DNA from 4 places in the Sphingobium anseongense genome. Region 1 is predicted to be linked to each of the others. Evidence: predicted binding sites of a transcription regulator. Region 1 holds the regulator's gene; each other region holds the start of a gene.
What was found. The regulator LexA, encoded in region 1, represses DNA repair genes until DNA is damaged. The targets are predictions, from matches to a motif close to GTTCCNCNCTTGTTCT.
Positions count from the first base shown of each region.

Region 2: a site for LexA is predicted at 1,600-1,615, ahead of uvrA (excinuclease ABC subunit UvrA). Genes of this name have one in related genera too.
Region 3: a site for LexA is predicted at 1,414-1,429, ahead of WG908_RS10990 (S24 family peptidase). Genes of this name have one in related genera too.
Region 4: a site for LexA is predicted at 2,204-2,219, ahead of WG908_RS12675 (ATP-dependent helicase). Genes of this name have one in related genera too.

Region 1 covers NZ_JBBJUL010000001.1:211,705-215,891, forward strand. Annotated here, with positions in the region: gene WG908_RS01020 (molybdopterin molybdotransferase MoeA) at 1-793, shown strand, start outside; gene lexA (transcriptional repressor LexA) at 871-1,542, shown strand; gene WG908_RS01030 (ComEC/Rec2 family competence protein) at 1,503-3,659, opposite strand; gene gltX (glutamate--tRNA ligase) at 3,713-4,187, shown strand, end outside.
Region 2 covers NZ_JBBJUL010000010.1:47,255-51,441, reverse strand. Annotated here, with positions in the region: gene uvrC (excinuclease ABC subunit UvrC) at 1-455, opposite strand, end outside; gene WG908_RS13465 (UrcA family protein) at 567-908, opposite strand; gene uvrA (excinuclease ABC subunit UvrA) at 1,661-4,187, shown strand, end outside.
Region 3 covers NZ_JBBJUL010000007.1:32,124-36,310, forward strand. Annotated here, with positions in the region: gene WG908_RS10970 (TIGR04063 family PEP-CTERM/XrtA system glycosyltransferase) at 1-186, shown strand, start outside; gene WG908_RS10975 (hypothetical protein) at 197-1,000, shown strand; gene WG908_RS10980 (hypothetical protein) at 1,008-1,379, opposite strand; gene WG908_RS10990 (S24 family peptidase) at 1,680-2,348, shown strand; gene WG908_RS10995 (XdhC family protein) at 2,396-3,313, shown strand; gene WG908_RS11000 (YbdD/YjiX family protein) at 3,314-3,499, opposite strand; gene WG908_RS11005 (carbon starvation CstA family protein) at 3,496-4,187, opposite strand, start outside.
Region 4 covers NZ_JBBJUL010000009.1:33,763-37,949, forward strand. Annotated here, with positions in the region: gene WG908_RS12675 (ATP-dependent helicase) at 1-2,121, opposite strand, end outside; gene WG908_RS12680 (GFA family protein) at 2,237-2,629, shown strand; gene WG908_RS12685 (Fe-S oxidoreductase) at 2,765-3,166, shown strand; gene WG908_RS12690 (Rrf2 family transcriptional regulator) at 3,129-3,605, opposite strand; gene WG908_RS12695 (globin domain-containing protein) at 3,710-4,156, shown strand; gene rsmD (16S rRNA (guanine(966)-N(2))-methyltransferase RsmD) at 4,138-4,187, opposite strand, start outside.

The DNA of each region.
Region 1 (4,187 bases):
GCGAGCAGGTTCGGACTTTGCCGCCGACACTGTCCTGCTCGCCCCAGGTTCCCGGCTCGACCCGGCCCAACTGGCGCTTGCCGCCCTGGCCGGCCAGGGCCAGCTCAGCGTCGGCCACCGTCCAAGCGTCGCGCTGATTTCGACCGGCAACGAACTGGTCCCTCCCGGCGTCCCCGTTCCGCCCGGTGGCCTGCCCTCCTCCAACGCGGTGATGTTGAGCGCGATGCTCGCGTCCCTGCCCTGCGACATCACCGATGTCGGCATCGTGCCCGACGACATGGATGCCATGACCGCAGCGTTCAATGCCGCCCGTCATGCGGATGTCATCGTTTCCACAGGCGGTGCATCGGTGGGTGATCATGACCTCGTCCGCCCAGCATTTCAGGCGGTGGGCGGAAGCCTCGATTTCTGGAAGGTAAAATTGCGACCGGGCAAGCCGCTGATCGCCGGAAGCCTCGATCGCAGCCTGTTCCTCGGCCTCCCCGGCAATCCGGTGTCGGCTTTCGTCACCGCCTGGCTCTTTCTGTTGCCGCTTGTGCGCCACATTGCCGGCGACGCATCGCCCTTCCCCCAGCCCGAACGGGCAACGCTCGCCGACTCCCTGCCCGGCGCCGGCGACCGCGACGAATATCTGCGCGCTTTCCGCAAGAATGACCGCATCGTCGCCGTGACATCGCAGGACAGCGCGGCGACGCGAGCGCTCGCCGACGCGGACTGTCTGATCCTGCGCGCGGCAGGATCGCCGCCGGCAAAGCCGGGCGATGAAGTGCCCATATTTCCGCTGGCATGGTAGGCGGCTTAACGCGCTTGACGCAGCTCGCTCTGTTTCCTATGTGTTCCCTATCCGTTCCATAGGACAGGGATTAGGCGATGTTGACGCCCAAGCAGCAGGAATTGCTCCGTTTCATTCAGGTCAGGCTGGAGCAGGGCGGCGTGTCACCTTCTTTCGAGGAAATGAAGGAAGCGCTCGATCTCAAATCGAAGTCGGGGATACACCGCCTTATCAGCGCCCTGGAAGAACGCGGCTTCATCAGGCGCCTTCCCAATCGCGCGCGCGCGCTTGAAGTCGTCAAGCTGCCTGATGCGATGGGCAGGGCGGCCAAGCCGGTCACGCCCGTGCGCGCCGCCCCGACACCGCCGCAACTGGTTGCCGCCAATGACGTCATCGAAATTCCGCTCCATGGCCGCATTGCCGCCGGGGTGCCGATCGAGGCGCTTGAGGGCCGCAACATGCTTTCGGTGCCTGCCGCCTTGCTGGGCGCGGGCGATCATTATGCGCTGGAAGTAGCTGGCGATTCGATGGTCGAAGCAGGCATTCTCGATGGCGATTTCGCATTGATCCAGCGAACCGAAGTCGCGCGCGAAGGTCAGATCGTGGTTGCTTTGATCGATGACGCCGAAGCCACGCTCAAATATTTCCGACGCGAAGGCAGCCGGGTTCGGCTGGACCCGGCCAACAGCGCCTATCAGCCGCAATATTATGATCCACGCCAGGTCCGCATTCAGGGCAAGCTGGCAGGGCTGATCCGCCGATATAATTGACGCGCCGGTGCGCGCGCGACCCAGGGATGCGCGTCGCCCGGCGAACGCACCATGCGCACCGAGCCGCGCGACAGGTTAATCGCGATCCCGCCCGTTCGCGCCAGCGTCCCCCGGTCCAGTTTCAGCCATCGTGGTCGGCAGGCGCGCGGCAAGCGCCGGTCGCTGACGACGATGTCGGCCTGGGCGCAATCGCGCGCCAATATCGCAGGCGGGACATACATGGCGCTCCGTGTCGCCAGCACGCGCCACGATCGTCCGCTCCGCGCCATAGCCACGGCGCACAGGTCGGCGCTGCACCGCGCTTGGCGAAGTGCGGCGATCACGCCCAGTTCGCCGTCCTGCCCCGCACTTTCAGCCAGCGTGTCTCGGATATAGTCGCCTGCGCCAGCACGCAGCATTGCCATGGTTCCGTCAGCGGTTCGCACTGCAACATGCCGCCCGTCACCGGTCACGACGATGTCGGGCGCCGGCGTCAGGATGATGACCAACGTGCCGATTGCGACCGGAGCCAGCCCCAGCCACCGCACGGGGCCACGCCAAAGAAGGCTCCACAGGCCGCCCAGGGCGATAGTCGCGAACAAGCCCACGCCAAAGGCAGGCGCCAGCATGACCGCCAGCGGGCTGGCCGCCACGCCGTGGGCGATCAGCAGCAGGAGCGCCAGCGCCTGCTGCGCCACCCACCAGGCGGGTGCGCCAAGACCGAAAAGATCAAGCAGCAATGCCAGCGCTTCGGCCGGCATCACGACAAAGGTCGTCAGCGGGATGGCGACCAGATTGGCGATAGCGCCAAGCAGACCCGCCTGATGAAAATGAAACAGCGCGATCGGCATCAGCACCAGTTCGATGACAATCCCGGTAAGCAGCAACGCCAATATCATGCGGCTCGCCTTGCGCCCCGGCCCCTCGTCGCGGGCCACCGTCAGCGCGCGAAAGCCGGGATGTTCGCCCAGGGCGACCAGCGCGATCACGGCCGCGAAGCTCATCTGGAAGCTTGGCCCCACCAGCGCATCGGGCCAGAATGTCAGCACGATCAACGCGCCGGTGGCCACCAGCCGCAAGGTGATGGCGTCGCGTCCCATCGCCAGCCCGCCCAGCACCAGCAGCGACGCGATGCAGGACCGGATGGTCGGCACCTCCGCTCCGGTCAACAGGGTATAGCCGATACCCGCAGCCGCACCGGCGGCGGCGGCCATCAGCATCAATGGCCAATGCAGTGCCGCATGGCGACTGAGCGCGAGCAAGCGCAGGCACAGGAAAATGACGGCCCCGATAAGCGCGGTGACGTGCAAGCCACTGATCGACAGCAGGTGCGCCAGGCCGCTGCGCCGCATCGCTTCCACATCCTCTTGCGCGATCGCACCCTGATCGCCGGATGCCAGCGCGGCCGCGATGCCCGCCGCCGGCCCCTCGACCCGCGACTGGACATGGGCGGACAACCGCATACGCAGCGTCCTGCCGTCTCCCGGCGCAGGGCGCAGCATCTCGACCGGCGGCAAAGCTCGGCCGGTAGCGCCGATCCCTTGAAAATAGGCACGGCGCGCGAAATCATACCCCCCCGGAACCGCGGGCGGCGCCGGCGGCATCAGGCGCACGCGCAACCGGACATGCGCGCCCGCGCCCAGGCCCGCCGGTTGCCGCTCACGCGCCAGATTGACTCGTATCATGTCGGGCAGGTCCGGCCTGCTTTCCGGCCGCACCAGCAGGCGGACCATGGCCTGGGCGGGCATATCGGTCATTGCCACTACCTCTCCCGTCACTTGCGTGAAGGTCGCGCGGGCGAGCGGGGGCGATCCCACAAGGTGCGCCTTGCCCCACACCAGCAGGCAACCGATACAAGCCAGCATTCCGCCGGCCAGCATCATCTGACGCAGGCGGGCCTGGACCGGCAGCACCAGCGAAAGGCAGGAAACGGCCAGCGCGACACAGCAGAATGCTAGCCAACCGCTTCGATCCGGCAAGGCGAACCAGGCCGCGATCCCCGATCCCAGCGCCACCGGCACCCACAGCGCGATCTGTTCGCGCTGCCGTTCCAGCCATGCTTCGATCCATGCGGCCGTCGATCGTGCCCTGTCCCTCGCACCTGCGAAAAGGGACGTTTGTCGTAGCTCAAAAGCCATGCTAGGGGGCGTCGCGTCCATATACCAGCCAGCGAATGTCGAGGAATATCTGAGTGAGCGCAACCGGGGATAAAAAGAAGGTGGTGACCCGTTTCGCACCCTCTCCCACAGGATTCCTGCATATCGGCGGCGCGCGCACCGCTCTCTTCAACTGGCTCTATGCGCGCCACCATGGCGGCACCTTCCTGCTGCGGATCGAGGATACCGACCAGACCCGCTCGACCGACGCGGCCGTGGCCGCTATTTTTGATGGCCTCGACTGGCTGGGCCTTGGCGGCGATGAGGAGCCTGTGTTCCAGTTCGCGCGCGCCGCGCGCCACGCCGAAGTGGCCCGCACCCTTCTTGGCGCTGGCCACGCCTATAGATGCTACGCCTCGCCCGAGGAGCTGGCCGAACTGCGCGAGCAGCAGCGCGCCGCGAAACAGCCCATGCGCTATGACGGCCGCTGGCGCGATCGCCCGGCCGCCGATGCGCCGGCGGACGCTCCCTATGTGATCCGCCTCAAGGCCCCGCGCGAGGGCGAAACAG
Region 2 (4,187 bases), on a different contig from region 1:
GCCTTGCGCGCGCCGCGATGCTTCTGCACGCGCGGGAATGGATGATCCTCGCGCAGCAGGATGAAGGGAAAGCTTTTGTCGTCGCGCAGCAGCACATTATAGGGCGGGCGGAACCGCTTGATCAGTTGCGCTTCCAGCAGCAGCGCCTCCGCCTCGCTGTTGGTGGTGACGATCGTCATGCTGCGCGTCTGCGACACCATCCGCTGCAACCGGCGCGGCAGTCGGTCGACCTGGGTATAATTGCCGACGCGATTGCGCAGCGCCCGCGCCTTGCCGACATACAGCACGTCGCCGCGCGCATCCTGCATCCGGTAGACGCCGGGGCGCGTCGGCAGCGTCCTCAGCACATTGCGGATCGCCTCCACCCCGGCGTCGATGTCGGGCGTTCCGGCCCCGCGCACGGTATAGCTGGCCTTGTCCTCGTTGAAACGATCGGGGGATTGCGGCGTGGACATGGCGTGGATTTAGAGGCGCGCGCAGCCTATCACAAGCCGATCCGCATGAAACGCGCAGGAGGCCCCGGCGATACCGCCGGAACCTCCCGTGCCTGGTCCGTCAATGCCGGCTCAGTGCGCCGGCATCCGTGCGTCGGTGCCGGCGTCGGCATAGCGCTCGCCGGACTGCGCCCGTGCGATGGCGGCCTCGACGGGTGCCTTGATATTGGCGATCGCCAGCTTGCGGCAGGCATTGGATTCGTTCAGGCTGGCGGTCGAACAGACCCGCGACGCTGCCTTGTTGATGCGCTGTTGCAGCTGCTTCTGGCCCTCGGCCTTCGACAGGTCGAGATCGCCGAAGCGGACTGCCGCGGTGCGGCCGTTGGACTGGAACTCCCCGGCGGAAGCGGCGCTGCCGGCGGCCAGCGCGGCGATGGCGGTCAGGGCGGAAATGGTCTTGATGGCGGTAAACATGGCATGGTCTCCTCGAACTGAACAAGCTGGGTGCCCGACAGTCGTCGCGACGATGCGAAACCCTGTCGGTGCGGTCGGGCGAGTGGCGCTGTCTTCAAGGAAGCGTGCCGCTCTTTCCGTCCTGCCCATTCTTTCTACGCCGCCCTTGCCGCCGCCGCGCGCCCGCTTCGACCGGCGGCCCGTCGCGTCGGCGAACGGCAGCGGCGTCGACCAACGGCGGCGGCGGGCATGACGAACGACGGGATGAACGACATGAAGCTGCCGACAAGCGACATTGCCGTAGGGTAAATTGTCGTTGCGCGGGGGAATGCGGACATGAAAACGCCCCCGGCGCAAGGGAGGGCCGGGGGCGTATCCTGGATGCTGTCGGGCATTTCAGGATCTCATAAAACTGTCGAGGACCGGGGCCGCTTTGGTATCCCCTTTCCCGTCGTCGCGGCCGGCGAAACGCAGGCCGTCTTGTCGCGGCGGATCATAACATGCGTCGCCTGCGCGTTTCGCGGCGTTCGACCATCGGCAAACGTGCGGAGGCGGACGGCATGATCCGACGACGAACGGCCCATAGCGACCGACGAACGACAGCGCCAGTCTTTTTACGCTACGGCAACCAACGGTTGGCTGGCTGCCGCACGACGGCGGGTTGCGGCGACCGCGACTCGCGCCCATATCCCGCCGATCGACTTGCCGCCACAGAACAAATATGGAACAACCGCAGCCATGAGTCTCCTTCCCACCAAGCAGAGGTTTACCGAATGCTGACCCACATCAGCGTCCGTGGCGCGCGTGAACATAATCTCAAGGGGGTCGATGTCGATCTGCCCCGCGATTCGCTGATCGTCATCACCGGCCTGTCGGGATCGGGCAAAAGCTCGCTCGCCTTCGACACCATCTATGCAGAAGGGCAGCGGCGCTATGTCGAATCGCTCTCCGCCTATGCCCGCCAGTTTCTGGAGATGATGCAAAAGCCCGATGTCGAACATATCGAGGGCCTGTCCCCCGCCATCAGCATCGAGCAGAAGACGACCAGCCGCAATCCCCGCTCCACCGTCGCGACGGTGACGGAAATCTACGATTATATGCGCCTGCTCTGGGCGCGCGTCGGCGTCCCCTATTCGCCCGCCACCGGCCTGCCGATCAGCGCCCAGACCGTCAGCCAGATGGTCGACCGCGTGATGCTCCTGCCCGAAGGCACCCGTTTCTACCTGCTCGCGCCGGTCGTGCGCGGTCGCAAGGGCGAATATCGCAAGGAACTCGCCGAATGGCAGCGCGCCGGCTACACCCGCGTCCGCATCGACGGCGAAATGATGCTGATCGAGGACGCGCCCGCGCTCGACAAGAAATACAAGCATGACATCGAAGTCGTGGTCGACCGCCTGGCCGTCGCCCCCGACATGGGCGCCCGCCTCGCCGACAGTTTCGAACAGGCGCTGAAACTGGCGGATGGGTTGGCGTTTGTCGATCTGGCGGACGGCGTCGTCCCCGGCCGCGAGGACGAAGCCGCCGCCCCCGACAAGAAGATGAAAGGCGCCGGCATCCCCGCCAACCGCATCGTGTTCAGCGAAAAATTCGCCTGCCCGGTCAGCGGCTTCACCATCGCGGAGATCGAGCCGCGCCTCTTCTCCTTCAACGCCCCGATGGGCGCCTGCCCGGCCTGCGACGGCCTCGGCGAAAAGCAGCTGTTCGATCCCGAACTGGTCGTCCCCAACGAAGCCCTCTCGCTCAGGAAGGGCGCGGTCGTCCCCTGGGCCAAGTCCAACCCGCCCAGCCCCTATTATATGCAGGTGCTTGGCAGCCTCGCGAAGGAATTCGGCTTCTCGCTCGACACCCCCTGGGCCGACCTGCCCGGCGAAGTGAAGCTCATCATCCTCCACGGCACCGGCGGCAAGCCGGTCACGCTCAAATTCATGGACGGCCGCAAAAGCTATGAGGTCAAAAAGGCGTTCGAGGGCGTCATCGGCAATTTGAACCGCCGCCGGCTCCAGACCGAATCCGCCTGGATGCGCGAGGAACTGAGCAAATATCAGCGCGCCCAGCCCTGCGAAACATGCCACGGCGCGCGGCTCAAGCCCGAAGCGCTCGCGGTCAGGATTGCGGGCGAGGATATTTCCCTCTCCACCCGCCGCTCGGTGGTGGACGCGCTCGCCTTCTTCACCGCGATGCCCGATCACCTCACTGACCAGCAGAACCAGATCGCCCGCGCCATCCTCAAGGAAATCGTCGAGCGCCTGGGGTTCCTCAACAATGTCGGCCTCGACTATCTGAACCTCGACCGCACCAGCGGCACCCTGTCGGGCGGCGAATCCCAGCGCATCCGCCTCGCCTCCCAGATCGGCAGCGGCCTGTCCGGCGTCCTCTACGTCCTCGACGAACCCTCGATCGGCCTGCACCAGCGCGACAATGACCGCCTGCTCGTGACGCTCAAAAGGCTGCGCGACCTCGGCAACAGCGTCATCGTCGTGGAACATGACGAGGATGCGATCCGCCACGCCGACTATATCGTCGATATGGGTCCGGGCGCGGGCGCCCATGGCGGACAGATCGTGGCGCAGGGCACGCTGCCCGAAATCCTCAAGGCCAAAAACTCGCTCACCGCCGATTATCTCAACGGCACCCGCCGCATCGACGTGCCGGCCAAGCGCCGCAAGGGCAATGGCAAGACAATCACCGTCCACAACGCCCGCGCCAACAACCTCACCGGCGTCACCGCGTCGATCCCCTTGGGCACCTTCACCTGCATCACCGGCGTCTCCGGCTCGGGCAAGTCCAGCTTCACCATCGACACGCTCTACGCCGCGTCGGCCCGCGCCCTCAACGGCGCGCGCATCCTCGCCGGCGCGCATGACAAGGTGACCGGCCTTGAACATTGCGACAAGGTGATCGACATCGACCAGTCGCCCATCGGCCGCACCCCGCGCTCCAACCCGGCGACCTACACCGGCGCCTTCACCAACATCCGCGACTGGTTCGCCGGCCTCCCCGAAGCCCAGGCGCGCGGCTACAAGCCCGGCCGTTTCAGCTTCAACGTCAAGGGCGGCCGCTGCGAAGCCTGCACCGGCGACGGCCTGCTCAAGATCGAGATGCACTTCCTCCCCGACGTCTACGTCACCTGCGACGTGTGCCACGGCGCGCGCTACAATCGCGAAACGCTGGAGGTGAAGTTCAAGGGGCGTTCCATCGCCGACGTGCTCGACATGACGGTCGAGGACGCGGTCGAATTCTTCAAGGCCGTCCCCCCCATCCGCGACAAGATGGCGATGCTCGCCGAAGTGGGCCTGGGTT
Region 3 (4,187 bases), on a different contig from region 1:
GATCCCGCCGCGCTCGCCGCCGCGCTCGCCGGCCTGTTCGCCGATCGCGCGACCTGGGACGAACGCCGGGCGATCGCGCGCGCTTTTGTCGAGGACCAGCGCAACTGGTCCGCCAACATCCTGCGCTACGAGCCGGTGTACCAGCGGCTGCTGGGCGCGTCCGGCCCGGCACGGGCGGCGGCATAGCGGCGTCCTCATGCGAACGAAGGGCAAAATACGCAACAGGGATGCCGCGCTGGCCGCGCTGGCGGGGGCCGGCGCTGCACTTGCGATAATATGGACGCCGGTGGGGGTGATCGAAACGCTGGTCGCGTCGACCGGCCTTTCCGAAGCGATCCCCGCCGCCGCGCCGCCGCTGGGCCTCAACGCCCGGCTGCTGATTGCCGCCTTCGCCGCGTTGATGGCGGTCGGGCTGGTTTGGTCGATGGGTATGAAAAGCGGACGCAAGCATGCGCCAGCCAAGGGAGACAGAAAAATGGGTTTCGCACTATCCAAGCTGACCGCGTTCGCGCGCGGCCGGTCCAGAGGCATGTCGGCGGACAGCCGCCCCGCGCTGCGCCGCGCAGACGCGCATCCCGATGCGCCGGCGCGCGCGCCGATATTCGCCAATCGCGATTTCGACGGACTCGACATCTTCAATCGCGTCGCCGGTCGCGCCCGCGCCGAAGGCCAGCCCGCCGTCGCGATGCCCAGCGTGCCCGAAACGCCGTCGCCGTCGATATCGGCCGAACCCGAACGGCTCCAGCCCGAGCCGCGCTTTGGTCCTGCCCCGGCGCCCGCGCCGACCGGTCATCTGTCGCTGACCCAGCTGACCGAACGGCTCGAACGGGGTCTGGCCCAGCGCGTCGCGGCTGCACCCGCGCCGACCGACCGGGGCGTGATCGCCGACATGCCGGTGGCGGCCGCCGTGCCGGTGCGCGACGCGGTGGAGCCGGATACCGACGAAGCGCTGCGCGCCGCGCTCGGCACGTTGCGCACCATGGCTGCCCGCACGCGCTGACCGCCCGCTACCATTCCTCGATCGTCAGCGCCGACAGCTCGACCTCGGTTCCGCCGTCCGACGCGCGGACCGCGTCGATCGTGATGTCGGCGACGAAATGGCCATGCAGCGCCCATTCGGCCTCGCCTATGCCGTCGATCAGAGCGCGCTGCCGCGCGTCGGCGTCCGCGCCGTCGATATGCAGCGTGATGACGTGCCGCCGCCCCTGGAACAGGGCGCTGCACCAGGGCCTGCTCGCCTTGCGCAACAGCGCGCACGGATCGCCTGCCCGCGCCATGATCTGGCGCAGCAATTGGGGCAGGGGATCGCGCCGCCTTTTTCCTATGGCTCCATAGTCGACCAGATTGGGCTGGCTGAAAACATGATCCATGCTTGTCATCGGCACGCGCTCCTGCGATATGTGTTCATGAAATGTTCTACTCGTCTCCTCATGCGTTCGCCCGGCTCGCGGCCTTGTCGCAGGTCGAACACGAGCCGTGGGTCACGCACGCAATCGCGTCCAAATCGCGTGGCGGCGATGTCATGTTCGCGAAGAAAGGCCTCGATCGTGCGCAATAACATCTTTTGGTAACTCCCGTTGTCCAGCATCAACTCGCCCCCTGCGAATCGATAGGGTTATTCCTATCTCTAGGCCAATTTCCTACTTGTCTAGGAAAATTCCTATCATTATGGACAGGATATGGATGAATCTCACAACGCCCGTATGGTGCTCGACCGGCTGATCGCGGAACGGGGCGAAAATTATGCGGATCTGTCGCGCCTGATCGGCCGCAACCCCGCTTATATTCAACAGTTCATCAAGCGCGGGACGCCGCGCAAGCTGGACGAGGAAGACCGGCGCGTGCTTGCCCGCTATTTCGGCGTCGCCGACCATCTGCTCGGCGGCACGACGGCGCCTGCCGCGCCGCCGCTCCGCACCCGCGCGATGCCCGCCATCGTCGCCGTGCCGCGCCTGTCGCTCGGCGCGTCGGCGGGCGTCGGCACGCTCGACGATGACGAGCGCGCCGCCGGCGTCATGGCCTTCGACGCGCACTGGCTGCGCCATCTGGGCGTGCGGCCGCAGCGCGTGGCGATCATCCGCGTTGACGGCGAATCGATGGCTCCGACGCTCAGCGACGGCGACGACATCATGGTCGACCATGATGATGATGCGACGCGGCTGCGCGATGGCGTTTATGTGCTGCGGCTCGATGGCGTGCTGATGGTCAAGCGCATCGCGATCGGTCCGTTGCGCGGCCATTTCAGCGTTATCAGCGACAATGCCCATTATCCCGACTGGACCGATATCGATCCCGCCCTGGTCGACATCGTCGGTCGGGTCGTATGGACCGGGCGACGACTGGTTTAGGCACGCGTCTGTCCCTATTTTGGCGGACCAGGGCAGGAGACAGGCATGTGAACGACAATGGCGCGGTGATCGCCAGGGCACTGGAATGGCGCGGCAGCCCCATGGCGCTGGCGACGGTCATATCCACATGGGGATCGGCCCCGCGACCGCGCGGCAGCCACATGCTGATCCACGCCGATGGCCGGTTCGAAGGCAGCGTGTCGGGCGGCTGCGTCGAAACCGACATATTTCAGCGCGCGGGCGAAGTGATCGCCGGGCGGGCGGGCCACGTCGCCACCTATGGCGTGGCCGATGGCGACGCCTGGGCCGTCGGCCTGCCGTGCGGGGGCGAGATCGCGGTGCTGATCCAGCCGGTCTCGGACGCCGGGTTCACGCCTGCCCTGTTCGGCCGGATCGCGGCGGCGTCGGCGCGCGGGCAGGGGATCGCCCTATCGACAGACCTCGCCACGGCCATCACCCGCGAAGGCGCGATAGAGGGCCGGTTCGTCAACCGCTACGATCCGCCCCGCCGCCTGCTGATCGTCGGCGCGGTCCAGATCGCCCAGTCGCTCGGCCCCCTGGCGCGCGCGATCGGCGTGACCCCGGTCGTGATCGACCCGCGCGGCCGTTTCCTGACCGCCGAACGCTTCCCCGGCGTGGAACTGGACGACCGCTGGCCCGATGACGCCATCGCCGCGCGCCATCCCGGCGCATCGACGGCGGTGGTGACATTGAGTCACGACATCAAGATCGACGACCCGGCCCTCGCCGCGGCGATCCGCGCGCCGACCGGCTACATCGCCGCGCTCGGCTCGCGCCGCAGCCACGCCGCGCGGCTGGAACGGCTGGGCGCGATGGGGTTCGGTGCGGACGATCTGGCGCGGATCGACGGCCCGGCCGGGCTGGACATCGGCGCCGTCGGCGCGGCGGAAATCGCGCTGTCGATCGCGGCGGGGATGGTGGCGGGGTTCAATGCCAAAGGCTGATCAACAGCAGCGCCCGCCATTCTTTCCGCCATAGCGCGCTTCCTGCCGGTCGCGGAAAAAGGCGATCCGGTCCATCGCGGGTTCGCCCGCATGGTGCAGCGCCATGTGCCGCAAATAGGCGTCATAATCGGGCATGCCCACCATCAGCCGCGCGGTGCGGCGCAGCGTGTCGAGCAGGCCGATCATGCCGCCGCTGCCCGCAAATCGGGAATTTCCCGCGTCGTCGACGCCCCGATCCGCCGCGCCGCTAGGACACTGCGGACGGCGAAGGCCAGCACCGCCAGCACCACGATCAGGAACAGCGCCACCAATCCCGCGTCGATATAATCATTGACGATGATCTGCCGCATCTGCGCCATCGATATGGCCGGGGCCAGAACCTCGCCCCGCGCTGCCGCCGCGCCGAACTTTGCCGCATGCGACAGGAAGCCGACCTTGGGGTCATCGGAAAACAGCTTGAGCCACCCCGCCGACAGCGTGCAGACCAGCAGCCAGCCCGTCGGCAGCATCGTCACCCAGGCATAGCGGTCCTGCTTCATGCGGAACAGCACCACGGTTGCCAGCATCAGCGCCACGGCGGCCAGCATCTGGTTCGAAATGCCGAACACGGGCCACAGCGTATTGACCCCGCCCAGCGGGTCGGTGACGCCCTGATGGAGGAAGAAGCCCCAGGCAGCGACGGTCAGCGCGGTGGCGACGATGCCCGGCGCCATCCCCTGATTATTCTTGAAGCGCGGCGCGGCGAGGCCGATCAGGTCCTGAAGCATGAAGCGCCCGGCGCGCGTGCCCGCATCGACCGCCGTCAGGATGAACAGCGCCTCGAAGAGAATCGCGAAATGATACCAGAATGCCTTCATCGCCGGGCCGCCGACGA
Region 4 (4,187 bases), on a different contig from region 1:
GCCCAGCGATATCGCTGAACTGCGGGCTTCGACGATGCGGGCCGGTTCGCGGCTGAAATGACCGGTCGATTGGGCGCGCTGCCATCCGGGGCCGCGTCCCGTGCCGCGCTGGACATCGGCGAAGGGGTCGGCGTGTTCGGACCAGTTGGCGCGCCATAGCGACGCACCCCCCGCCATGCTGCTTTCCTCATCGACATGGTCGCGCGGCAATTCGCCCACGAAACGCGACGGGATGGAACTGGTCCACTGGCCGTAGATGCGGCGATTGGCGGCATGCAGGATCACGCATTTGCGCCGCGCTCTTGTGATGGCGACATAGGCCAGGCGGCGTTCCTCCTCCAGGCTGTTGAGACCGCCTTCGTCCAATGCCCGTTGCGACGGGAAAATGCCTTCTTCCCAACCGGCAAGGAAGACGGTTTCGAACTCCAGCCCCTTGGCCGCATGGATGGTCATGATCGTGACCTTGCGCTCGTCCGCCTGCGCGTCATTATCCATGACCAGGCTGACATGTTCGAGGAACGCGCCCAGCGTATCATATTCCTCCATCGCGCGGGCAAGTTCGGACAGGTTTTCCAGCCTGCCGGCGCTTTCGGTGGTGCGATCGGCTGAAAGCATCGCGGTATAGCCGCTCTCGTCGAGTATCAGGCGCGCCAGTTCCGCATGCGGCAGTTGCGCCGCGCGGTCGCGCCAGCGGGCAAGGTCGCCGATGAAGCTGCCGAGCGCCCGTCGCGCCTGCGGCGTCAGTTCGTCGGTGTCGAGGATGCGGGCGGCCGCCAGCGTCATCGGAATGCCCTGCGCCCGCGCAAGGCGATGGAGCTTTTCGACCGCCTTGTCGCCAAGCCCGCGCTTGGGCACATTGACGATCCGTTCAAAGGCGAGATCGTCGGCGGGCTGGTTGACCAGCCGCAGATAGGCGAGCGCATCGCGGATTTCGGCGCGCTCATAGAAACGAAAGCCGCCGACGATGCGATAGGGCATGCCGATGGCGATGAAGCGGTCCTCGAACTCGCGGGTCTGGTGCTGGGCGCGCACCAGGATGGCGACGGTGTCGATCGTGCCGCCGCGGCGCTGGATGCCTTCGATTTCCTCGCCGACGCGGCGGGCCTCCTCAGGCCCGTCCCACACGCCAAGCACCTGAACCTTGTCGCCCTGCGCCTCCTGCGTCCACAGGGTCTTTCCCAGCCTGCTGCTGTTTTCGGCGATGACGCCCGACGCGGCGGCGAGAATATGGGGCGTCGATCGGTAATTCTGCTCCAGCCGAATGATGGCGGCGCCGGGAAAATCCTTTTCGAACCGCAGGATATTGGCCACTTCCGCGCCACGCCATGAATAGATCGACTGGTCGTCATCGCCAACGCAGCAGATATTCTTGCGTGTCTGCGCCAACAGCCGCAGCCATAGATACTGGCTGGAATTGGTGTCCTGATATTCGTCCACCATGATATATTTGAACCGCTGCTGATACTGTTCCAGCACGTCGCGGTGGCCTTTCAATATCGTCAGAACATGCAGCAGCAAGTCACCGAAATCACAGGCGTTCACTTCGCGAAGGCGCGTCTGGTAGGCGGCATAGAGCTTCTGCCCCTTGCCCTGTGCATAGCCTTCGCTCTCGCCCGCTCCGATCTCGCCGGGCGTCAGTCCCTTGTTCTTCCACTGGTCGATCAGGCCGCCCAGCTGGCGCGCGGGCCAGCGCTTTTCGTCGATTCCCTCCGCCTGGATCAACTGCTTCATCAGCCGGAGCTGGTCGTCGGTGTCGAGGATGGTGAAGTTGGACTGCAACCCCACCAGTTCGGCATGGCGGCGCAGCATCTTCGCGGCGATCGCATGGAATGTGCCGAGCCAGGGCATCCCCTCGACCGCTTCGCCGATCATCCGCCCGACCCGCTCGCGCATTTCGCGCGCCGCCTTGTTGGTAAAGGTCACCGCCAGTATTTCCGAAGGCCAGGCGCGGCGCGTCGCCACCAGATGCGCCAGGCGCGCGGTCAGCGCGGCGGTCTTGCCGGTGCCGGCCCCTGCCAGCACCAGCACCGGCCCCTCGGTCGTCAGCACGGCTTCGCGCTGCGGGGCGTTCAAACCGCGCAGATAGGGCGGATCGTCGGGGGAGGGAGCAGGAAGAGTCATGGCCTCAATGCAGGTAGGGGCGGGGGCGGGAGCGGGCAAGGACGCAAAGGCCGCGGCCGCTTGCGCTCCCTCCGCGTATATGAGAACAAACAGAGAATCAATCAGGGAGAGCGTTATGGCCACGGGCGGATGTCACTGCGGTGCGATACGATATGAGGTACGGGGCGATCCGGCCTACAGCACGCTTTGCCATTGTTCGGATTGTCGGCGGACCACCGGCGCGCCGATGGTGGGATGGGCGCTGTTTCCTCAAACCGCCGTCACGATCATCGGCGATCCGGTCGAATATCGCTCGTCCGCCGATGTCGTACGGCGCTTTTGCGGCGCGTGCGGCACCAGCCTCTTCTATACCAATGCCGTCGTCTTTCCGGGCATGATCGACATTCAGAGCGCGACGCTGGACGACCAGGCCCGGTTTCCGCCGACCGCCCACATCCAATATGCCGCCGCCGCGCCATGGATGGACGCCAGCCACGATCTGCCGAAATTCGATCATTATCCGGAATAGAAGGGCTGTTCCGCAAACGTCTCGGGCGATGACCGGAACGGTTCGTCGCACGTCTGGAACGGGTGCATCGCCGATCAGGTTCTCTACCGGCCCCCCATGTTTCGACCGGGCGAGAAAATAAGGAAGGATGTTCCGATGAGAACCATCATGTTGACCGGGCTTGCCGCTCTCACTTTGGCTCTGGCAGGCGGCGCGACCGCCCAGACCACGTCCGATCCGACGATGCAGCCGCCGGGGACGGAAACGCCCTCCGCGCCCGACAATGTTCCAGCGCCGACGGACCAGCCCGGCATGGGCACGGATCCCAATGCGGGCGTGCCGACCGGCGCCGTTCCTGCCGATTCGGGGATGGCGCCCGCGCCCGCCGGTGCGCCCGCCGATCCGACAGCGCCTGTGGGGTCGTCCAGCAATCCGGTCACGGTCGGTGGCAACATGACGCCGCCGCCCGCCGAAGCCAAGGATTACCCCCTGTGCAGCCGAACGGTGCAGGACAGCTGCATCAATCCGGGCGAGGCGAAGCGCAGGCCTCGTCGCTGACAGACGGCGCGGGCGGGCGGGGGCGCGCGGCCAGAAGCGCCGCAAGCCCCGCCCGGTCGCGCGCCGCGTCGGCCAGGCTATAGCGATCGAGCACGGCCATGAATGCGTGCGTGGCTTCGGCCAATATTCCGGTCAGCCCGCATGCGGGGCGGATCGCGCAATGGGCGCAATCCGCCATTGTCATGCCCGGTTCGGCATGCCGCACCACATCGCCTATTCCGATCGCGTCGGCGGGGCGGGCGAGGGCGAAGCCGCCTCCGCGTCCCCGGCGGGTGTCGATGAATCCGCCCAGCCCCAGGCTGTGCACCACCTTCATCAGGTGGCTGCGCGACAGATCGTAGCTGTCCGCGATTTCCGTGATCGTCGCGCGCCCCGACGGCGTCGCCGCCAGGTGGATGAGGACGCGCAACGCATAGTCGGTGTGTCGAGTGAGTTGCATAGCCATTCCATGCCCTGCTGCGGCAAGCGATAAAACATATATCCTATTAACATCTTTAATGCCTCGATATATCCGATCGCTGCAACCGTTAGAAAGGCGTTTCCATGAGCAAGCCATTGTCGCAGCAGACCGTCGACATCGTGAAGGCTACCGGCCCCGCGCTTCAGCAGCATGGCGTCGCCATCACCACCCGCATGTATCAGCGGCTGTTCGAGGATGCGGAGGTCAAGGCGATGTTCGATCAGGCGGCGAAGGAAAGCGGCGAACAGCCCCGGCGACTGGCGGCGGCTATCCTGGGCTACGCGCAGAATATCGACCGTTTGCGGGCGCTCGACGGTGCGGTCGCGCGGATGGTCGCGCGCCATGTCGAAACGGGCGTGAAGGCCGAACATTATCCCAAGGTCGCCGCCGCGCTGCTGCCGGCGATCCGCGACGTCCTGGGGGCGGATGTGGCGACCGATGCCGTGCTCGACGCCTGGGGGGAAGCCTATTGGTTTCTGGCAGACCTGCTGATCGCGAAAGAGGCCGATGCCTATGCCGCGGCGGCCTGATCGGCCCGCAACAATGTGAGCCGCGCCTTGC